Regions from separate parts of the Vibrio tapetis subsp. tapetis genome, predicted to be linked through region 3. Evidence: predicted binding sites of a transcription regulator. Region 3 holds the regulator's gene; each other region holds the start of a gene.
What was found. The regulator CRP, encoded in region 3, controls carbon source genes, mostly activating them, when cyclic AMP is high. The targets are predictions, from matches to a motif close to TGTGANNNNNNTCACA.

Region 1 (7,810 bases), 1.5 Mb from region 3:
CACTTTGTTTCGCAAATACCGGTTTAATGATCTCAGCTTTATCCAAATAATTATCGTAATTTGCGACAAAATCAGCAGGGCCGCCAAGGCCTGCAACCATTTTGCCAAAACACTCCGCCGCTTTGCCGTTATCTAAAACAGTCATGAGCTTATCGCGAGCATCTTCTGAATCTGTTGCCAGTTTTCCAAGTACTAGCATTTCGGCACAAGAAGCCAAAGTAATCTCTAACAAGCGAGGGTTTCGGTATTCGCCAGTTAGGAATTGAACCGCTTCTCGTACTTCTACTGCGTTACCTGCAGATGAGGCCAATACTTGGTTCATATCGGTTAAAATTGCGGTCGTTTTAGTGCCAGCACCGTTGGCAACAGCCACGATAGATTTTGCTAACTCTTCTGAAGCTTCGTAGGTTGGCATAAACGCGCCAGAACCCACTTTTACGTCCATCACGAGTGAATCTAAACCCGCAGCCAGTTTCTTAGACAAAATAGACGCCGTGATCAGTGAAATATTATCAACGGTTGCCGTAATGTCACGAGTCGCGTAGACACGCTTATCTGCAGGGGCTAAGTCGCCAGTTTGACCAATAATAGCCACTCCAGCGTCTTTGGTTACGGCACCAAACTTATCGTTATTTGGCGTGATGTTATAACCTGGAATTGACTCTAGCTTATCTAACGTCCCGCCAGTGTGACCAAGACCACGACCAGAGATCATAGGAACGAAACCACCACATGCTGCCACCATAGGGCCAAGCATTAAAGAAGTTACGTCACCAACACCACCGGTTGAATGTTTGTCAACAATTGGGCCATCAAAATTCATGTGGCTCCAATCAATAACCATACCTGAATCACGCATTGCACAAGTCAGTGCTATTCGTTCTGGCATGGTCATTTCATTAAAAAAGATGGTCATTGCGAAGGCGGCGATTTGGCCTTCTGACACCGTGTCTTTTGCAACACCTTGGATAAAGAAATCAATTTCTTCTTTTGTGAGTACTTCACCATCACGTTTTTTGCGGATTATTTCTTGAGGTAAAAATGTTTGTGTTAAAGACATTAGCTACTCCTCAGCTCGATCGGCTGAATATTAATTGTAGGGTATGAGAGACAAAATGGGGTTTGTTAACCCCACCTTGTAAGTTTCAAATTAGTAAGCGGCTGGATCCGCTACTTGGTCTGAAACTTCTAATGTATTTAGCAGGCTTGTTAGTAGGCTTGAAGCACCAAAACGGTAGTGCATGTTATCAGCCCAATCCGCACCTAACAGCTCATCAGCCATTGATAGGTATAGCGCCGCATCTTCAGCAGTACGAACGCCACCAGCAGGCTTAAAGCCAACTGTTTTAGCTACACCCATATCGCGAATCACTTCAAGCATCATGCGTGCGTATTCTGGCGTTGCGTTTTCTGGCACTTTACCAGTCGAAGTTTTGATGAAGTTGGCGCCGGCCTCAATACAGATTTGAGATGCTTTCTTGATCAATGCTTCTTCTTTCAATTCGCCTGTTTCGATAATTACTTTCAGTAAAATATCGCCACACGCCGCTTTACACTGTTTAACCAGTTCAAAGCCAACTTCCTCATTACCCGCCATCAGTGCACGGTAAGGGAATACCACGTCAACTTCATCAGCGCCGTAAGCAACGGCAGCTTTAGTTTCAGCAACTGCGATAGCAATATCATCGTTACCGTGTGGGAAGTTTGTTACTGTCGCAATGCGCACTTCTGGTGTGCCTTGCTCGCGTAGAGTTTTCTTCGCAATAGGAATAAAGCGAGGGTAAATGCAGATTGCAGCTGTGTTGCCTACCGCTGTTTTCGCATCATGACAAAGTGCGATCACTTTTTCGTCAGTGTCGTTGTCATTTAGCGTTGTTAAATCCATCAATTTTAGCGCACGTAGAGCAGCTGCTTTTAAATCGCTCATTTCTATCTCCGATCAGTATATTCAATTAGTAAAAAATTTAGCCCAAACTATTTGGGATCAACTTTGTCACAACATGAACGGACTTGGTTCCTTGAAGACTCAGACCTATCTGAAGGTCTAATTGCTATCCCTGTCACCGCACAGTACCAGTTTGGCCTATGGCACAGCAGCTTTTGACCGCTGTGTCTAACGTGTATATAACGCCGATCGCCAAGGAGTAATATACTCTTGTCTTGGCTCTTAGTCCTACATCCTGTAAGAGTAAGTTTCAGCTAAAAAACTTCTCAATAATCCATTGATAAGTAATGCCACCTAAGTACACCCCGACAATTCCCATCACTCCAGAGAGAACGGGCGGTGCCGGTATTGGCAACTTGATGACTGAAAACAGGATGCCAACAGCAAACCCAGCGAGTGTTGCAATGATTACTTCGTTCATCACGGAGTACCCTAGTTTCCATAGTTATATACAGTATAGTGATTCCTTCAAAAACTGTAGTGCCATGTAAGGCGCAAACGGTTTGTATCTCAAAAAAACACGAAGTACGAAGTACTAAGTCCTAAACTCTAAGTCCTAAGCTCTAAATTCTAAGCTCTAAACTTCGCTTTCATACTTCGCTTTTAGTACTTCGCTTTTAGTACTTCGCTTTTAGCACTTCACATCCCTAAAACAAAAAAAACCCGCAGCAATTTCTTGCTACGAGGTTTTTTATAAAGTGGCGTCTATATAATTCTAACTATTCAATTAGAAAGATAGGAAGAAGCCAGCAATTGTCGCTGCCATCAGGTTAGATAGAGTACCAGCTGCTACCGCTTTCACACCCATCTTAGCGATGTCGTGACGACGGTTAGGAGCAATACCACCTAGACCACCTAGTAGAATCGCAATAGAAGAAAGGTTTGCGAAACCACATAGAGCGAACGAGATAATTGCTTGCGTCTTCTCAGACATTACTTTACCTGTTTCCGCTACGATTTGAGCGTTATCACCCACGTAAGGAACAAAGTTCAAGTAAGCTACGAATTCGTTAACAACGGTTTTTTGACCAATGAAAGTACCAGCAATAGTTGCTTCTTCCCATGGAACACCGATAACAAACGCAAGAGGTGCGAAGATCCAACCTAGAAGCATTTCTAGAGTTAGTTCAGGCATACCAACCCAACCGCCAACACCACCAAGGATGCCGTTGATTAGAGCGATAAGGCCGATGAATGCTAGTAGCATTGCACCAACGTTTAGAGCAAGTTGAAGACCAACTGCTGCGCCGCCTGCTGCTGCGTCAATAACGTTAGCAGGTTTGTCGTCGCCGCCGTCGATATCGTTACCTAGATTTTCATCTGGAGTATCGGTTTCAGGCTTGATGATTTTAGCAAACAGTAGACCACCAGGTGCCGCCATGAATGACGCTGCAACCAAGTACTCTAGTGGAACACCCATAGATGCATAACCTGCTAGTACACCACCAGCAACAGATGCAAGGCCACCACACATAACAGCGAATAGCTCAGACTGAGTCATCTTAGGAACAAACGGACGAACCACTAGAGGTGCTTCAGTTTGACCTACGAAAATGTTAGCTGCTGCAGACATTGATTCGGCGCGAGAAGTGCCAAGTGCTTTTTGAAGACCACCACCAAGAACTTTGATTACGATCTGCATTGCACCAATGTAGTAAAGTACAGAGATAAGTGCAGAGAAGAAAATCAATGTTGGTAGTACTTGGAAAGCAAAAATGAAGCCGATGCCGTCTACAGAGAAGTTAACTAAGCTTCCGAAAAGGAAACCAGTACCGTCTTTACCGTAGTCGATAACGTTAGCAACACCAGCAGAAAAACCTGCTAGAAGGTCGCGACCCCAAGGTACATAAAGAACGAATGCACCGAGTAAAAATTGGATGGCAAAAGCGCCAGCCACTGTTCTGATATTAATAGCTTTGCGGTTGTCTGACAGTAGTACTGCAATTAAAATCAGTACGACCATGCCGACGAGGCTCATAAACAGGCTCATAGTTTATGACTTCCTTATTAGTTATTGATTGGCGTGTTACAAAATGGGGTTTATTAAATCCGAGCTAATTATAAGCGCCAATGACATAAGAAAGTAATGCTAGAGTCACACTTCAGCGTAACTTTTTACCTCCAATTACCCATATATGTGACCAAAATCACACTACGCAAACGTATGCTCGATCATTTTCACATTGAACATCGAACTTATTCACATTTTGAGAAGAGATTATTGCTTTTAAACCAGATCTGCGCTGCAATCGTTTGCTTTGATTCGGCTCTCAAATTGTTAAATTCATTTAACACGAAGCGCAACATTTTGGGATGATTAGCTTGACCTTGGTAGCCAAATATAGGCATGTCTGGCGCATCGGTTTCTAGTAGCACACTATCGAGTGGTAAACGGCTAACGGTATCTCTTGTCTTTTTCGCTCTTGGGTAGGTAATAGTACCGCCGATACCAATAGAAAACCCCAAATCTATCCAGTCGTGTGCTTGCTGTAAGCTACCGCTGAATCCATGAATCACCCCGCCACATGTAAATTGGCTCGCTCTTAAACGTTTTATGAGTTCTTGATGAGATTTTCTCTGATGTACAACCATTGGCAGATGATGTGCTGCCGCAAGCGCAATTTGGCTTTCAAATAGATGCAGCTGTTTTGTTTTATCAAGATCAGCAATTGCGAAATCTAAACCACACTCACCGACCGCAACGCAACTGGCTTGTTTTTGGGATAATCGCTGTTCTAGCTGTAATAAATGTTCGTCTTTATGATCGTGACTAAAATAAGGGTGCAGACCTAAGGCATAGCTAACATTATCAAACTGGCAGGATAAATCAGAAACAGCTTGCCAGTTAGAGAAACCAACACTGGGCACCATGACTTTTTCAACACCAGCAAGCTTGGCGTCCAATAAAACTTGAGCGGGATCCCCTAGCCTCTCAAAGTCCAAATGGCAATGTGTATCGAACAACGGAAACTCACTGCTCATCAGGCACTTTATCTCTGGCGTTATCCTTAGCACTCGCAGGATCGGCTCTATATGGAACACAAGAGCGCTTGTTTTCTGGTGTCAGCCCCATAGACTCACACCACTCATCATACCGCTTCAACCACTTCTTAAACCAACTGCTCATCACCCCTCCCTCCACACCACTTCGCTCTTAATACTTCGCTCTTAATACTTCGCTTTTAGTACTTCGCTTTTAGTACTTCGCTTTTAGCACTTAGCTTTTAGCACTTCCCCCCTAGCCTTTTCATCCAAAAAAAACGCCCATTGACGAATCAATAGGCGTTAATCATAGCTTAAGTTAAGTTTACCTGTCTTTATTAGTGCTCACGAGTGGCTCGGAACTCAACATCAGGGAAACGCTCTTTCGCTAAGTTTAGATTCACCATGGTCGGTGCAACGTAAGAAAGGTTATCACCACCATCCAATGCTAAGTTGGTTTGGTTCTTACGTTTAAACTCTTCTAACATTTTCACGTCATCACATTCGACCCAACGAGCTGTAGCAACGTTAATGCCTTCGTAAATCGCCTCGACGTTATATTCAGACTTCAAACGAGCCACAACCACATCAAACTGAAGCACACCAACCGCACCCACAATAAGGTCGTTGTTTTGCAGCGGACGGAATACCTGTACCGCGCCTTCTTCAGAAAGTTGCACCAAGCCTTTAAGCAGCTGCTTTTGCTTTAGCGGATCTTTTAAACGAATGCGGCGGAACAATTCTGGCGCAAAGTTAGGGATGCCGGCAAACTTCAGGTTTTCACCTTGAGTAAAGGTGTCACCAATTTGAATGGTGCCGTGGTTATGCAAACCTATAATGTCACCCGCAAATGCTTGCTCAGCACGAGAACGGTCACCAGCCATAAAGGTTACTGCGTCCGAGATGCTGACATTCTTGCCAGTACGAACGTGGTTCATCTTCATGCCTTGATTGTACGTGCCTGATACAATACGCATAAAGGCAATACGGTCACGGTGTTTAGGATCCATGTTTGCTTGAATTTTAAAGACGAAACCAGAGAACTTCTCTTCTGTTGCAGTTACATCACGTTGATTCGCTTTACGCGTTTGTGGACCAGGCGCCCATTTAGTTAGACCGTCTAACATATGGTCTACGCCGAAGTTACCAAGAGCTGTACCGAAATACACCGGAGTCAATTCACCCGCTAAGAACAACTCTAGATCGAACTCAGGGCAAGCGCCCATAACAAGCTCTAACTCTTCGCGTACGCTTGATGCTAAGTCTTCACCAACGGCATCATCAAGTTCAGGGTTATCTAACCCCTTAATGATACGTACTTCCTGAATTTCATGACCGTGGCCAGATTCATATAAAATCGTTTCATCACGGTGAATGTGATAAACACCTTTGAACTCTTTACCGCAGCCGATTGGCCAAGAGATTGGCGCACACGCCATACCTAGCTCACTTTCAACTTCGTCTAGCACTTCCATTGGGTCACGCACATCACGGTCAAGTTTGTTCATAAAAGTGACGATAGGCGTATCACGCAAGCGAGTCACTTCCATCAGTTTACGAGTACGATCCTCGACACCTTTGGCCGCATCGATCACCATCAAACATGAATCAACCGCCGTAAGAGTTCGATACGTATCTTCCGAAAAGTCTTCGTGTCCTGGGGTATCCAGTAAGTTAACTAAACATTCGTTATACGGAAACTGCATCACAGACGTAGTCACCGAAATACCACGTTCTTTTTCCATTTCCATCCAGTCAGACTTAGCGTGTTGTTTTGAACCGCGTCCTTTTACTGTGCCGGCTTTTTGGATCGCGTTTCCGAATAACAACACTTTTTCTGTAATGGTGGTCTTACCCGCATCCGGGTGAGAAATGATTGCGAAGGTTCTACGTTTAGACACTTCTTGAACAAATGGAGAATTAGACATCAATGTAATCTTCTTTTTAAGTCATGGTGCTACAGCAATTACGAGACGTAATTACAGCACCTAACATTTGAAATTAGTTTGGCTTTAACACCAACGAACCAACCCACCTATCTTTAACTAGGTGTTGGTAGGCAAGGATAAGACGAGCTAAATAACGTCTATTACATCGGTTCGTATCTTATTGGTGTGAGCGAGTGGCGCAATTGTATGAGATTACAGCGCCGCTTTCCAGCATAGTGTGAACAATTCGAAAAACCGTGGCAGCACCATGAGCCCCACAGAAAATAGATCTATGTCACATTCCATTAAAAAGAGATTGCATATAAAACCACCGATAGCTCATCCTCCCAACATGCGCCGCAAAATTATTGATTAACATGATAAAAAGGACACGAAATAAGAGTATTTTATTTACCATTTTATCAATTTCACTTCACACGGATGAGAGGTGCCATTATGTTCTATAAAATCGCTCTTTTATCAATGATATTAAGTCTGTCTCCATTTGCATTCTCAGAGCCGGGTCCAATCTCATTGGCTGCAACTAACTACCCTCCCTATACTATTATTCAGCAGTTTGGGACGGTAGGCGGTGTCGACGCTGAAATTGTTAAAGCTGCATTTTCACAGCAAAGCCTCCAAATTAGTGTCAGTACGCCCCCTTGGGTTAGAGCGCTAAAAAGCGTAGAACATGGTAAGATCGACGGGCTCTTGAGCTGCACAAAAAACCAACAACGCAGTCAGTTCCTGTACTATTCGTCTCCAATCAATCAAATTACCCGAGGGCTTATTCTAAAAGCGAGCCATCCTCAGCAAGATATTCGTACCTTGAAACAAGCGTCACACCTTAAGATTATAGCCATCAGAAAATGGAGCACACAAACTGAGTTAGAGTCGAAAGGCATTAAACACACGCAAGTGGACACGATTCCTCAGGCACTAGACATGCTATTGA
Region 2 (7,810 bases), 1.8 Mb from region 3:
ATTTTTAAATACAGATTCAGGAATACTTTCTGGTTGAAGTTGGTTCATTTGACCTTCGCTTATCGCAAAAGTACGTTCACCGTCTTCACTGATCAAGGCAAAGCAGCGTCCAATTGCGCCATCAACCCCTTGAAGATGATTAAGATCCATACGACTTGATGTGTTACATAGGTAACGGTAACCGTAGCTGCCTATTTGGATATCTTGGCTCATCACTCCAAGTAAAATAGATTTATCGTCGGCTAATACCGAATAGTTGTGCAATGTATTACCAATTGTGCCACCAGCGTATTCATTGGTCACTAATCCCTGAGATTTTAGTTCGCAATACAACTGCTCTGCGGTTTGGTCATCAATTACGAGCGAATGTCCCTTGCTCAAACCAAATTTCTCAATGAATTCATCCGTTACTTTAGCTTCGATATCCACCAAAGTCTGATCGATACCAACAACATGGATGCGCGACATTTTCTTACTGACTTGAGCTTGGCTTACCAGCGGATCACGAGCGTGAACTGGAAAATAATGTTTCGATTTACGTTGGCCAGGGAATTTCATATTTACACAGTCTTATATGAGGGACAATTCGGGTTCGAGATTGTAGCTTGCCAGTTTATTGGCATCAATAAGGATAACTATAGCAAACGATTGCGGATTGAAAATAAGCAATTTGACTAGATCAGTCGCAAGCTCCTTACGAGAAACTAGACCGCTTCGCTACTATAAAAAAAGCGAAATCCCAATATATCAGGCTTTCGCTCTTATAGTTTCTAGTTTCTAGTTTCTAGTTTCTAGTTTCTAGTTTCTAGAAAACATAATTGGATCAGTCTTGATCTACCATCCACTTTCGGAATTCTTTACGATCTTCTTTTGACGCTTTTAAATACCAAGCTTGCATCTGCTCTAAGGCTTGCGGATGAGCTACAGCTTGTGATGGTTTTTGTTGTTTAGGTGTCGCTTTAGCACTCTTAACAGCAGGCTCAACTTGACTCGCGGCAGCAACCGTTATGGCTGCAGGGCCAACATAAATGCCGTTTTGTTGGTTGTATTCTTTAACCAGTTCATCCATATCTGAGTATGGCATGAAGCCTTTTTTACCTTTCAATTCATTACTCTTGTAATCAATTGATTTCCCAGCTGAAGTTAGGCGCCATTTAGGCTCATTTTTAAATACTTGCTCAGCGTGCTGAATGCTGTGCACTTTAGGGTGGTTAATTTTTATATCATCCGAACCGGCTTCAAACGTAATGACAAAAGGGGCGGAAGTAAACTGGCCGTTCGAACTCCCCTTTCCGATATTTTTATCCATTTCAACTACGATTTGGTTTTGCCCCGACTTCAAAGCGCTTGGCTTCATTTTACTAACATCTTCTGAGCCATTAACCATCAACAGACTAACACCCTTCTCGGGAATAATATCAGCAGCTAGAACCGTTGAAGCCCACATCAAACTCAACGTGGTAATAGATTTAATAAACACTTTTTTGCTACACATAAACTCTCCAAACCGATGTCATAAAATATGTATTTGTTTGTCACTAACATGACGACTAGTCACCAAGATCTTTTAACTCCACATATGAAAAAGCCACCATAAAGGTGGCTTTAGAGTCTAACAGTTTCTAGCTAAACTTAGAAAGATGCTTTAATACCTACACCGTAACCAACTTCTTGCTTGTCACCATTGTTGCCACCGATTTCTACGTACGTTGTAGTAGAAGGAGCAATTGTGTAACCAGCATTCAAGAACCACTTGTTTAGCTTATCTTTAGAAGAATCATCATAGTTAGTTACACTAAAGCCTGTAGCAAATTTCCATGCGTTCATTGTATAGTCAGCTGCTAAAGCCATAGTGTTGTCTGTTTTGTCAGAACCAGTTTTAGGCGATGTTTTAGCCATGTAGTAACCAGCTTCTAGAGTTACATTTTCAACACCCTTATAAACACCTTCTAGAGCGCCTAAAGTTTCTTTAACACCAGCAATAGCGCCTTTTTCAAACTTAGCTTGACCCAAAAATGCGGTGAAATCAAAATCAGCTACACGGTAGCCTGCTTTCAAATCAAAATAACGGCCATCTTTACCCAGTAGTTTAGTCTCGTGCTTATCTTGAGTAAGAGCAAAAGATGCGTAGAAGTTACCTTTGTCTAGGTCATAACGAATTGCTTCATCAGAGTTGAAATCCATTTGTTTAACAAAAGAATTAACACCAAATAGGTAATCAGAGCCAACGCCTGCATCATCAAGAACTGTATCTAATTTACCAACTTTAAACGAACCAAATTGGTCATTATAAAAACCAACATAAACGTTTTTAACGCCAGCTTTAGAAGCAGCACGATCTTTTTCTACGCCAGTGAATTCCATGTAGAAGCCAACTTGAGTAGAATCGTCCATTGCGTAACGAGTATCGAAACCAAATTCTGCATCATCGATTTCTTGTTTTAGCTCATCACCATCGTTAGTGCCTTTTTTATAACGAACTTCGAAGTCACTTTTTACATTCACTGTAACACCGTCTTTGTTATAAAGTTCGATGCCTGCGTTTGCAGAACCAGCTGCAACCATAACTGCTAGAGCTACTAGAGTCTTTTTCATAATAATCCACTGCCTTTTCTTAGAATGGGAATTCCGTTTCGGTTCCCTTTTTGTTTTGTGTGGAGTCAATTCGACTAGAAAACCAATCAAACCGCTCCTAAAAATCTCGAGGTCTAGATTGCAAAATATTCTCCTCCCTGTCAAATGACTAAAAAAACAAAATAAAAAAACATCAACCATTAAAAATCAACAACTTACAATGATACAAATAAAATTTAGAGCAAAATCACATCAAAATCTCTAAAAAAAATAATACCTGTTATTTTTATTTTTTCAGGATAAAAATTTAATAATAACGATTGCGGAAGTTAATTTTAGAATTAACTTCCGCTCATATTATAATTTCAACATATAAAACCTGTTAATTAGTGACTACAAAACCCCCTCGGTAAGGTTCAGTTTTTTTTGTGATTGAGATCTAGATTTACCTAATAAATAAGGTAAATTCCCGTTTATCAGCGATTTTTTGGCAATGTGGTACAATAGCGGCGTCAAATATAGAGAACGAAAATGCTTAATCCAAACATTCAGAAATCCATCCGTGAAAGCTACCAGAACCTTCAACATCAACTTGAAAACTTTGTTCCTCGCCGAGCACAGAATTATCTTGTAGCAGAAATAGCTCGAACCTTAGCGGGTCAATATCACAAGACCAACCGCATTATGGTTGCGGAAGCCGGTACGGGTATTGGTAAGTCTATGGCTTATTTAATGAGCGCTATCCCTGTTGCTTTACATAGCAATAAAAAAGTAGTGATTTCTACTGCCACTGTTGCGCTGCAAGAACAGCTAATTAGTAAAGACCTTCCTCTCTATAGACGAATCTCGGACAAGCCATTTTCTTTTACTATTGCAAAAGGTAGGCAGCGCTATTGTTGCGCAGAGAAACTGGCAGCGGCTAGTGGTCAACAAGGTTCAGAGCAATTGGCCATGTTTGATAAAAAGCCAAGCACAAAAGACATCGAACTACTGGCACGCCTTTATAAGGCTTTTAATGAAAACAAGTGGGACGGGGAGCGAGATAGCTGGCCTTCAACCGTACCTGATTCCATTTGGCACTCCATCGTCAGCGACAAGCACAGTTGCAATAATAGCTTACCCACCCATCGTAACTGTCCGTTTCAAAAAGCGCGGACGCATCTCGATAAATCTGATGTGATCATTGCTAATCACAGTTTGGTGATGGCAGATGCGGATCTCGGTGGCGGTGTCATCTTGCCCGAGCCTGAACAAACCATCTTTATCTTTGATGAAGCCCATCACCTGCCAACCGTGGCTCGAGACCATTCGTCCGCGGCGGCAAGTCTAAAAGGGGCGGCAAGTTGGTTAGAAAAGCTCACTCAAGTATCGGCCAAGCTTGCAAGCCTTGCCGACGACAAACGTGTTTCTCGCTTTAGAAATGAGCTCCAAGAGTCGATTCAACTACTGATTCCATCGCTAAACCAATTGGCCAAACAAATCGATCCTGCAGCATTCAAGGAAAAAACACTGCGATTCGAGAATGGTGAACTGCCAGAATGGTTGGAGTTGGAGTCAAAAGAACTGAAAAAGATATCCGCCAAAGCATCACAGGCCATGGGTAAGATAGCCGATCTCATTAGCGAGCGCGTTAAAGATGGTGAACTCGCTACTAGGCTGGCAGAACCCGCACTAGCGGAAGCCGGTTTTTTCATCAATCGATTAGAAAATCTCGCGAAGGTTTGGCATTTAATGGCCGAGCCAATTCGCGAAAAAGGCGCCCCACTCGCTCGTTGGTTGTCCATCAGTGATGAACGCGAAGGCGATTTTGTGGTTTCGGTGTCCCCATTAGAAGTAGGTTGGAAGTTAGACCAAACAATATGGAGCCGATGCAACGGCGCAATTTTAGCGTCTGCAACAATCCGCGCATTGAATTCGTTTAGCTATTTTTGTCGTCAAGCAGGCATAAGCGATAAAGCAGAAGACGGTACTCAGTTTTTAGCGTTGGCGTCACCTTTCGACTATCAAAATCAAGCTGAGCTTTATATTCCTCGAATTAAGTGCGAGCCGTCGTCTCCGGAATACAGCGACGTGTTGGCAGAAAAGATGCCAGAGATTATTGTTGAAAATAAAGCGAACCTAGTTCTATTCGCTTCCTACTGGCAGATGAGGCAAGTCGCCGCTACGCTTGAAAAAACAAACACATCTAAAAACTGGAATCTGCAGATGCAAGGTGAAGCTTCCAGAACAGAAATTTTAGGCAAACACGCAAAACTGTGCGAAAAGCAAAAAACGAGTGTGCTATTTGGTACCAGCAGCTTTTCTGAAGGGCTTGACCTTCCGGGTGAGTTATTGGAGAACTTAATCATTACCAAAATCCCCTTCGCCGTGCCAACCTCACCAGTAGAAGAAGCCCACGCAGAATACATTGAAAGCAGAGGCGGTAACGCTTTTTTGCAAATATCAGTGCCAGACGCCAGTAAGAAACTGATTCAATCTGTAGGTCGATTGCTGCGTAAAGAAAGAGATTCTGGTAGAGTCGTGCTATTAGATAGGCGTATTGTCACTAAACGCTACGGAAAGTCCTTATTAGACTCGCTTCCTCCTTTCAAACGTAATATCGAATACTAAGAACAATAAATATGGAATTACTTGAACCAACAACCTTGGCATTACTCGCGCTGGTTGCCTTTCTTGCTGGATTTATTGATGCCGTTGCCGGAGGTGGCGGTATGCTAACCGTTCCAGCTCTACTTTCATTAGGCCTTCCTCCGCATGTCGCTTTAGGAACCAACAAGCTAGCCGCAACTTTTGCTTCATCGACTGCGGCATTTACGTATTACCGTAAACGCTTATTTCAACCTAAGTTCTGGTACAAGGCTTTCGTCGCTACGTTTATAGGCGCGACTATTGGCACATTAGCGGTTGATGCCATCAGTACCGATTGGCTCGAAAAAGCCCTACCACTGATCATTCTTTTAGCCGCGCTTTATACCATTTGGCATAAATCCCCTCCCAACGCAGGCAATGTCTTACCGACAGCGTGCCCGAAGCTGGATCGCAAGCAAACGATCCAGGGATTTAGCTTGGGTTTTTATGATGGTGTTGCCGGACCCGGTACCGGCGCATTTTGGACAGTAAGTAGCATGGCACTGTACAAAATCAATATTTTACTGGCCTCCGGTTTATCGAAAGCAATGAACTTTACCAGTAATTTAACCTCATTGGTGACCTTTGCTTTTCTTGGGCACATCAACTGGGTGCTTGGTTTAACGATGGGCGTTTGTCTCATGGCCGGTGCTTATGTTGGTGCTCACTCTGCGATAAAATTCGGTGCTACCTTTATTCGCCCAGTATTTGTCACTGTCGTGGTCATATTGGCGGGTAAGCTCGCGTTTGATGCCTGGTTTGTCGATGTATGGTTTCCTGACGAATGGTTTACCACCTTATGAGCCGTTTATCTTCTTTTGAACAACATTTAAATGATTTAGATCTTCAAGCAAAAAAACTTGATGCGCAACGCGGCGAACACCACAAGCCACTGTTTGATGAGCAACTATTTCATGGCGGTTCAACATTGCTTAGCCCGTGTATTGACGAAGCACGAGCCACTTTTGAAGCACTGAATAAAGAGAACTTAACGAAAACTCGAGCAAGCTTCCTAGCCGAGCACATGGTCGCACAAATTGCAGCCATTACTCGTGAGCTATCAACCGTTTCTATCCGTAGTAACGAAATAAAACACAGCAGCTACTACCGAAAACCAATTAACCAGCTGTATCAAGAATTATCTCAACACAATGAGTGGGAACGAAGGCTCAAACTGCAAGTCCATAACAAGCAAGCCGAGATGGAACAAGCCCCTGCCTACTTACAGCGACAAATTCAGAATGTCTTAATGACCGCAGAACAGCGCCTTGCTCGTTGCCAGCAGGCTAAAGTAAGCTTAGAAAATCGAATCCACTACAGAGAGCGAAATCAATAAATGAGTAAAAACACCACAAACAGCTTAGAACATGCACCAGACGATATTAAATTAGCCGTCGATCTGATCTACTTATTTGAAAATAATGAAGTCGACCCTCAAACCGCACTAAGTGCATTAAAAATCGTAGAGCAAGACCTACAAAGAAAACTGTCTATTTCAGAGTAACTCTGCGTTCTAACGCTTTTTCCCTAACAATTGGTTTCTGTGTTTTAGGTATTGAGTATTTGGTGACAACCAAATCGAAAGAAATGCATCATTAAGCTGTTCGTCCTTAATCACACCTAACGACGTGGCATTGTTTTGCCTGTCATACATGATGAACTCACCTGAGCTGCCATCCGTAATATAGACGAGGCGATCACCTTCGTTAATGTCTTGGTAAATTCTATCTAGCTTCACCAACCAACCTGATGTGAGTTCATCTGCGTACCCTAGCTTAGTCCACTGTTTCGTAGTCGCTTTCAACAGCTCATCTTTGGGAACATCACGTAAATAGCTGATCAATAACGCAAGAGCATGCGGTGTTACATCGCTACTTTCCTCATATACGCCAGTCGGTGTTTTTAACTCTGAATCAAAAAGATCAAAAAACAACCAAGACAAACTCGAAGTGCCAACCGTAGGCCAACCATTCCAGTCTTCATTATCTTGCGAATTGGGAGTGGAAGCTAAGCAGGCTCCACTGTAGAGCGTTATTACGATTAAAAGCCACTTCATAAACACCTCTTGCCGCTATTAAGACCCAGACTTAATAGAGCAAGAACTATTCCATGGTCATTTATTAACCAAAACTTGGCTTTAGGTTGCTGGTATAAAAAAGCCAGAAGCAAACGCTTCTGGCTCTATCAATTCTTTAAAATAAGAAAAACTTAGCTTGCTCGCAATGCATCAATTCGTTTGTCTAATGGCGGGTGACTCATGAGCAATTCTGTCATGGTTTGTTTACCGTTGATGCCAAATGCCATCATTGAGCCTTCTAATTGCGGTTCATGACTCACTTTAAGACGTTCTAACGCCGCTATCATTTTGTGTTTACCGACCAATTGTGCCGCACCTGCATCTGCATGGTACTCACGTTTACGGCTATACCACATAGTAATAAAGCTCGCTAGGAAGCCAAACACCAACTCCAGAACCATAGAAACACCGAAGTAAACCATCATATTGCTGCCTTGCCCTTCTTCGTCATCACCATTAGAAGCAACAATATTAGCAATAAAGCGGGAAAGGAATATAACAAACGTATTCACAACCCCTTGCATTAAGGTC
Region 3 (7,810 bases):
GAAACGGAGTTCGCTAGCTAATGACACAACCGCAAGTCTCGATTTCACTCTCACTTGAACGCTTATGGCAATTCAGTTTGCAGTATTACAGTGTGCGAGAAGTGAAAGAGGCTTGCCTAGCGCTACAGAACCAATTTCATGGCAATGTTAACTTACTGCTGTTGTTCAAATGGCTTGATGAGCAGCAAGTTACCTTTGCCGAGCAAGACTGGCATAGCGTGCAAGAATACCTGGGTCGTTCTGAAACCCTATTACACAGTTTTCGTGAACTGCGTAAAAAGCTAAAATCCCACGTGCCCGGAACCGTTTATCGTGAATCGCTGCAATTTGAACTTCAACTAGAAAAACAACAGCAATCGGATTTAGTCGACTGCATCAATGGATTAGCGCTTAGCAAAAACTACGCCGAACCGCTTACCCTGCGCTATTGCAAACAGTTAGGTGCCGAGCATCTATACCAAGCTTTTGCCCCACCAACAGGCTTTGAAACGCTCAGAGCAAAAAACTAGTACTTATGATGACTTCATTCAAAGCGGCCACTGGCCTGCGTAATCCACACCTGCAAACCATTTTACCCCGAGTCATACGCCGCAAAGCGCTGTTTGCTCCTCATAACGAGAGGCTAACGCTGCCTGATGGTGATTTTGTTGATCTTGCTTGGAGTCTTGACACAACCTCTGAACTCGCTCAAAACAAACCCGTCTTTGTGCTATTCCACGGCCTAGAAGGCAGCTTTAACAGCCCTTACGCCAACGGATTAATGAATGCGTTTGCCAAACAAGGTTGGCTCTCTGTCATGATGCATTTTCGTGGTTGCAGTGGTGAGACAAACTTAAAGCCTCGCGCTTATCATTCAGGGGAAATTGAAGACGCTCGCTATTTTTTAACGCAGCTTGAGCAACGTTTCCCTCAGCAGAAAAAAGTCGCGGTAGGTATTTCTTTAGGTGCCAACATGTTAGTGAACTATTTAGCACACTATCACCTAAATCCGATTTTAGATGCCGCCACCATAGTATCGGCACCACTGTCTCTTGATTCATGCGCTAAACGCATCGAGCAAGGGTTTTCTAAGGTGTACCGCAACTACTTGTTAAGCTCGCTAAAACGTAATGCGTTAAAGAAACTGCCTTTGATCCAGCAAGTTTTACCTATCGAGCCTGAACAGATAGAGCAACTCAAGCGGTTAGAAGAATTTGACGATTTGATCACTTCCCAGTTACATGGTTTTGATAACGCTCAGCACTACTACCAACAATGCTCTGGCATCCGATGCTTAGATCAAATCAGCATTCCAACTCGGATCATCCACTCGAAAGACGACCCTTTCATGACTGAAGACGTGATCCCTAACTTTCCACTACCCGAGCATATAAACTACCACCTATTAGATCACGGTGGTCATGTCGGCTTTCTAACAGGCAGCCTCATAAAGCCAAGATTCTGGTTAGAAGAAACCTTACCTGAATATTATGAAGTACTAAAAGCGAGGTGCTAAAAGCTAAGTTAAGAGCTAAGTATCGTTTATACTTCGCACCTACTACTTTAGCTCTAGCTTTTTATACTTAGCTTTTAGTACTTAGTATTTCGCACTTCGCTTTTAGCACTTCACATTTAAGAGATATTTATGATCGTTCCATGGCAACAAATTGACCCTGATACATTGGAAAACCTAATCAAAGAGTTTGTACTAAGAGAAGGGACGGACTACGGCGAGAGCGAATTTAGCTTGGAACAAAAAGTCGACCACGTAAAGCAGCAACTCTCGAATGGCCAAGCCGTCGTGGTATTCTCTGAGCTGCATGAAACCGTGAATATTCAAGTAAAGCCACAGTACTAGATTCGGTTTATCGAAAGATTTTCCCTACACTGACTTAACCCTATGTTAAAATAGGCATAACAAGTACGTTACTCAAGACAAGGTCTGTCATGTCAGCAAAGCACCCAATCATTGCCGTAACCGGTTCATCTGGAGCGGGAACCACCACAACCTCTGAAGCTTTTCGCAAAATGTTCAATATGATGGACATCAAAGCCGCTAAGGTTGAAGGGGACAGCTTCCATCGCTTTACACGCCCAGAAATGGACATTGAAATTCGTAAAGCGAAAGAGCAAGGTCGTCATATTAGTTACTTTGGCCCACAAGCCAATGACTTTGCCGCTCTTGAGCAGTTTTTTCGACGTTATGGTGATGAAGGTACAGGCGAAGTTAGGCGCTACCTGCACTCATTTGATGAAGCCGTGCCCTACAATCAAATGCCAGGGACTTTTACCCCTTGGCAGGAATTGCCTGAAAACACCGACGTCATGTTTTATGAAGGGTTGCACGGGGGTGTGGTCGATGGAGACATCAATGTCTCTAAACACGTCGATTTCCTCATTGGCATGGTTCCGATTGTAAACCTAGAGTGGATTCAAAAATTTGTTCGAGATACTCGTGATCGAGGCCACTCTCGTGAAGCCGTAACCGACTCAATTGTTCGCTCTATGGATGACTACTTAAGCTACATTACGCCACAGTTTTCACGTACTCATATCAATTTTCAGCGAGTCCCTACAGTAGATACATCTAATCCATTGAACGCAAAAGGCATTCCGAGTTTAGATGAAAGTTTTGTTGTTATTCGATTGCGCGGCATGAAAAACGTAGACTTCCCATACCTACTATCAATGATTGAGGGGTCATTCATGTCCCGCCATAACACCCTTGTGGTACCCGGTGGCAAGATGAGCTTTGCCATGGAATTGATCGTTCAGCCTATGCTTGTCCAATTGATTGAAACAGGCAAGATCGGTTGATTTTCATACTCAGATGAAAATTCATGTTCAAGGCGTGATCATGTGCACATTTTTGCTTAGAAAATCACGGTTGTGGCACGATCAAAGTCAAGAAATCGTTTCCGAAACACGCTACTATTTGTTACCGAACACGAGATAGCTTGCAGCACGACATCTATCGCCCTATTCAAAACAACCAGTTTATAATCTGGCTCAGTTGATACGGAAGCTGCTGAGCAAGCCCTGCAGAGGAAGAGAGATATTATGGTTCTAGGTAAACCTCAAACCGATCCAACATTAGAGTGGTTCCTTTCACATTGTCATATTCATAAGTACCCATCAAAAAGTACTCTGATTCATGCTGGTGAAAAAGCCGAGACTCTGTACTACATTGTGAAAGGTTCTGTTGCCGTACTTATCAAGGATGAAGAAGGCAAAGAGATGATCTTGTCTTACCTTAACCAAGGCGACTTTATCGGTGAACTTGGTCTATTTGAAGAAGACCAAGAGCGTACCGCATGGGTACGTGCTAAATCCCCTTGTGAAGTAGCAGAGATTTCTTTCAAGAAATTCCGTCAACTGATTCAAGTTAACCCTGACATTCTTATGCGCCTTTCTGCGCAAATGGCAAGCCGTCTACAAACGACTAGCCAAAAAGTGGGTGACTTAGCATTCCTAGACGTGACTGGTCGTATTGCTCAAACGCTACTTAACCTAGCGAAACAACCTGACGCAATGACTCACCCAGACGGCATGCAAATCAAGATCACTCGTCAAGAGATTGGTCAGATTGTTGGCTGTTCACGTGAAACTGTTGGCCGTATCTTGAAGATGCTTGAAGAGCAGAACTTGATTTCAGCACACGGTAAAACAATTGTGGTTTACGGCACACGTTAATCCGTCGTATATATCGATGTAAATAAAAACCACCAACGGCAACGTTGGTGGTTTTTTTATGGGTTACGGGTTACGGGTTACGGGTTACGGGTTACGGGTTACGGCAGATTTTACTAATGCCTACCTCTTTGCAACTCCTTATCTTCTTCCTATAACCTGTAGAACGAAGTTCGTCCTGTTACCTATCTCCATCCGTACTTTCAAAGATTTTATCAGCAGAAGCCGCGACAAACCCTTGATACAAGTCGCCATCGGCCATTGGGTAGCGCTTAGCGAACTCATAGAAGCCACCAGGGATAGTCTCAGAGCCATTAATAAACTCAACAGAGACTTTATCAGCCATGGTTGAAGACTGCTCTAGCAACACCTCTGGAGAGCCCTTAACTTCACCACCCGACTCATTGATCGTGAAACCAGCATCACGAAGGTGTGTATTCACATCCGACACTTCCTCAAAGCGATTCAGCTGATTGACGCTAACCGTAAAGTGGTTCGCGCCAAACCCATGAGCGGCTAGCCAACCTGCGTATTCGCTTTCTTTTGCCAGCAATAGATAATCGTCGTGACTCAAAGACCAACTCGTACCCGAGTACAAGAAATCACTTGAAGCAAAATGATTAACATCCAGTTGATCCACCAGAGACTTCACAATGGCTTGCAACTGCTCAGAACATTCATTCACTTTTAATTCGCTAATGAAGACTTTTGGTTGCAGCGGGTCGGGGTGTTCGTAGTGACGGGCATAGAGTTTTTTACTGACAAACTCATACTCCCCTGCTTGCTCGTAACCTAAATCCAAAAACGGTTTAGCCAATGTATCAATCCGAATTGGATCAATCGCAAACGTACGCAGGGCAATGTGGTCATTGATTAAGGCTTGTTCTTCAGTCAGCAATTGATGGATAGTCTCTGCTGAAGGGCAAAGGCGTTGAATATAGTCTTGCCACAAAGATTGGAATAGCGCATCGGGGGTCATAACAGTTCCTTGTTGTCACGGTGGAGGGCTAAAGGCGAAGTTCTAAAAGCCAAGTGCTAAAAGCTAAGTGCTAAGTATTCACTGCGTTTACTGCTAGAAACGAGGCCGCTTCGCTACGATAAGAGCAAAAGAAACGGCAAAAGCTTTACCTTCTTTTGCTCTTATCGTTTCTAGTTTCTAGTAAGCAAAGCGCATTCTGTAATCGAGTAAGCGCAGCGAATTCTCTACTCTGCTCTAAATCTTCAGGCCTGGGCTCAGGGTTTCGGGCAGCAAGGGCTCTGCGCCTTCCATTGAGGCCATTGGGTAAGCACAGTAATCGGCTGCGTAGAACGCACTTGGTCTTAAGTTTCCTGAAGCACCAGGGCCTCCGAATGGTGCGTCGCCGCTTGCTCCGGTTAGTTGGCGATTGCGATTTACAATGCCAGCTCGAATATGGTCAACAAAGTAATCCCATTCACTATCTTCGGTAGAGATTAACCCTGCAGATAAGCCGAATCGAGTGTCGTTTGCCATCTCGACCGCTTGGTCCAACGTGCTATAACGTACAACTTGTAGCAAGGGGCCAAAATATTCTTCGTCTGGCAACTCAGCAACCGAACTAACATCAATAATACCGGGCGTCACAAATGCCGCTTTCAGGGGTTTGGCCTCCAGGAGACTTTCCCCGCCTAACGACTGTAAATGACTTTGGGCCGACAAGATAACTTGTGCCGCTTGCAAAGACACTTGGCTGCCCATAAATGGCGCTGGCTCAGCAAATGGTTCGTCTACAATAATCTCTTTAGTGGCTTCTACTAACTTCACCAATAGCGCATCACCGCTTTCGCCGTGTGGGACGTACAAGCGACGAGCGCAAGTACAACGTTGCCCTGCACTAATAAACGCGGACTGAATAATGGTATAAACCGCCGCATCTAAGTCACCAAAATGCTCAGAAATAACCATCGGATTATTGCCGCCCATTTCTAGTGCCAGCATTTTGTCTGGTTGACCTGCAAACTGTTTATGCAGGATGTGACCAGTGTTAGCACTGCCCGTAAACAACACACCATCAATGCCTTTGTGGCTTGCAAGCGCTATCCCGGTTTCTTTAGCACCTTGAACTAAGTTAATCACTCCATCTGGTAGGCCAGCTTGTTGCCAAAGTTTCATGACAATTTCAGCCACCATAGGCGTTTGCTCTGAAGGCTTAAACACCACGGTATTCCCCGCAAGCAATGCAGGAACAATATGGCCATTAGGTAAATGTGCAGGAAAGTTGTATGGTCCAAACACGGCCATCACGCCAAGAGGACGATGACGAAGTACGACATCATTACCGGCTACTTGCTTACGCGCCTCACCAGTGCGTTCATGATAAGCGCGGATTGAAATGGCAATTTTCCCCACCATCGCCCCCGCTTCAGTGCGAGTTTCCCATAATGGTTTACCTGTTTCTTGAGCTATCGCTGTCGCAATTTGCTCACTGTGTTCTTTTACCTTTTCACCGAAAGCTTGCACCACCGCTTCACGCTCAGCAAAAGAGAATTTCTTCCAGCTTAAAAAAGCAGCTCGGGCAGATTGAACCGCCAGATCGACTTGTTCAGGGCGTGCTGCTTTTCCTTGCCACACGACCTTATCATTGTACGGGCTAATTGAATTTAAAAGCTCTCCCGTGCCTTCTTGCCATTCTCCGTTGATCCACTGAGTCATGATGTGTCCTTACTGTTTTACTAATTTACTGAGGAAGTAAACGAACGTATTCGCCTTCGGCAACATTCAACGCTTGCGCGACGTCTTGGCTTAAAATGACGCTTTCACTTTCTAAATCAAACGCTGCTTTTGCTGCGGTTGCTCTGAAATGCTCAAATGATGTATTTGCGATTAGGAAATCTTTACTGCTCGAATGTTCGCTGATCACGACCTTGCCTCGGTAGGAATGCTTCACCGACTCGATATTGCGCAGATCACACTCAACCGTTGGGCCAGCGTCAAAAATATCAACATAACCTCTGCAGCTAAACCCTTCATTCTCGAGCAAGCGTAAAGCAGGGCGAGTGTTGTCATGCACCTTACCGATGACAGCCTGCGCTTCTTTGCTCAGCAAGTTAACGTAAATAGGAAGCTTAGGCATTAAGTCAGCAATAAAGCCTTTTTTTCCGATACCGGTTAGGTAATCCGCTTCGGTAAATTCAATTGAAAAGAAGTGCTCTTGTAACCACTGCCAAAAAGGAGAATTACCCTTGTCGTCAGACACACCTCGCATCTCAGCAAACACGGTTTCTGAAAAACGCTCTGGATGCTCTGCCATCATTAGAAATCGGCATTTAGACATTAAGCGACCATTCAATCCTTGGCGGAAATCTGGTCGTAAAAATAAGGTGCAGACTTCACTGCACCCAGTGTAATTATTCCCAAAGGTAAGCAGCTTAACGATGTTGTTCACACCCAACTTTGGCGAAGAGTGAACCACCTTACTGATATGATAGGTATAAAAAGGCACATCCCACCCGATAGAAGCCTCTATACCGGTTGTACCCGCGACTTCTCCGGTTTCAGAATCAAATCCAACCATCAAATACCCTTCATCACCAGGGCCGGTTACATTGGGCTTCGTAAAACTGGTAACGGAGTGATTAATCCGATTGGTTAACAGTTCTTCATTAACAGGTAATGAAGTAAATCCATGTCCCGATTCAACCGCGCACGTATGCAGCGCATCGTAATCATCTTTTGATATAGGGCGAACTACTAGCATCTCAACTCCCTCTGGTAACTGGTAAGTACTAGGTACTAAACTCTAAAAGCGAAGTAAAAACCTTCCCTCCCAGAGCCCAACACCTACCCCTTCAAACTTAGCTTTTAGTACTTAGCCTTTAGCACTTAATTCCGCAATCGCTTTTTCAAGCTTCGCTAGACCTTGTTCGATATCTTCTTTGCTGATCACTAAAGACGGTGTGAAACGCACCACATTTGCACCAGCAACCAAAATCAACAGCCCTTCATTACCAGCGGCAACCAAGATGTCTCGTGCTCTGCCTTGCCACTCATCATTAAGTGCAGCACCAAGCAATAAACCTTGACCACGAATTTCACTGAAAATCGGGTACTTCTGATTAATTCTAGTCAATCCCTCGCGAAATAGGGTTTCGCGCTCTTTAACGCCCGCTAGGGTTTCTGGTT

Region 1: VTAP4600_RS07300 (NupC/NupG family nucleoside CNT transporter) is a predicted target of CRP. The motif match lies at 4,082-4,097, and genes of this name have one in related genera.
Region 2: dinG (ATP-dependent DNA helicase DinG) is a predicted target of CRP. The motif match lies at 2,811-2,826, and genes of this name have one in related genera.

The regions. Positions count from the first base shown of each region.
Region 1 covers NZ_LT960611.1:1,627,366-1,635,175, forward strand. Annotated here, with positions in the region: gene deoA (thymidine phosphorylase) at 1-1,060, opposite strand, end outside; gene deoC (deoxyribose-phosphate aldolase) at 1,151-1,927, opposite strand; gene VTAP4600_RS07295 (XapX domain-containing protein) at 2,196-2,366, opposite strand; gene VTAP4600_RS07300 (NupC/NupG family nucleoside CNT transporter) at 2,673-3,935, opposite strand; gene VTAP4600_RS07305 (TatD family hydrolase) at 4,142-4,927, opposite strand; gene VTAP4600_RS25920 (DUF5363 family protein) at 4,917-5,072, opposite strand; gene prfC (peptide chain release factor 3) at 5,266-6,855, opposite strand; gene VTAP4600_RS07315 (transporter substrate-binding domain-containing protein) at 7,312-7,810, shown strand, end outside.
Region 2 covers NZ_LT960611.1:1,139,855-1,147,664, forward strand. Annotated here, with positions in the region: gene VTAP4600_RS05020 (inosine/guanosine kinase) at 1-558, opposite strand, end outside; gene VTAP4600_RS05025 (YccT family protein) at 824-1,495, opposite strand; gene VTAP4600_RS05030 (porin) at 1,633-2,595, opposite strand; gene dinG (ATP-dependent DNA helicase DinG) at 3,106-5,184, shown strand; gene VTAP4600_RS05040 (sulfite exporter TauE/SafE family protein) at 5,196-6,005, shown strand; gene VTAP4600_RS05045 (primosomal replication protein) at 6,002-6,538, shown strand; gene rsmS (pleiotropic regulatory protein RsmS) at 6,539-6,706, shown strand; gene VTAP4600_RS05055 (chalcone isomerase family protein) at 6,716-7,258, opposite strand; gene htpX (protease HtpX) at 7,411-7,810, opposite strand, start outside.
Region 3 covers NZ_LT960611.1:3,086,496-3,094,305, forward strand. Annotated here, with positions in the region: gene VTAP4600_RS13790 (ABC transporter ATP-binding protein) at 1-21, shown strand, start outside; gene VTAP4600_RS13795 (TIGR02444 family protein) at 21-509, shown strand; gene VTAP4600_RS13800 (hydrolase) at 518-1,495, shown strand; gene VTAP4600_RS13805 (YheU family protein) at 1,625-1,837, shown strand; gene VTAP4600_RS13810 (phosphoribulokinase) at 1,927-2,796, shown strand; gene crp (cAMP-activated global transcriptional regulator CRP) at 3,040-3,672, shown strand; gene VTAP4600_RS13820 (DUF1338 domain-containing protein) at 3,851-4,648, opposite strand; gene astD (succinylglutamate-semialdehyde dehydrogenase) at 4,883-6,340, opposite strand; gene astA (arginine N-succinyltransferase) at 6,366-7,385, opposite strand; gene VTAP4600_RS13835 (aspartate aminotransferase family protein) at 7,497-7,810, opposite strand, start outside.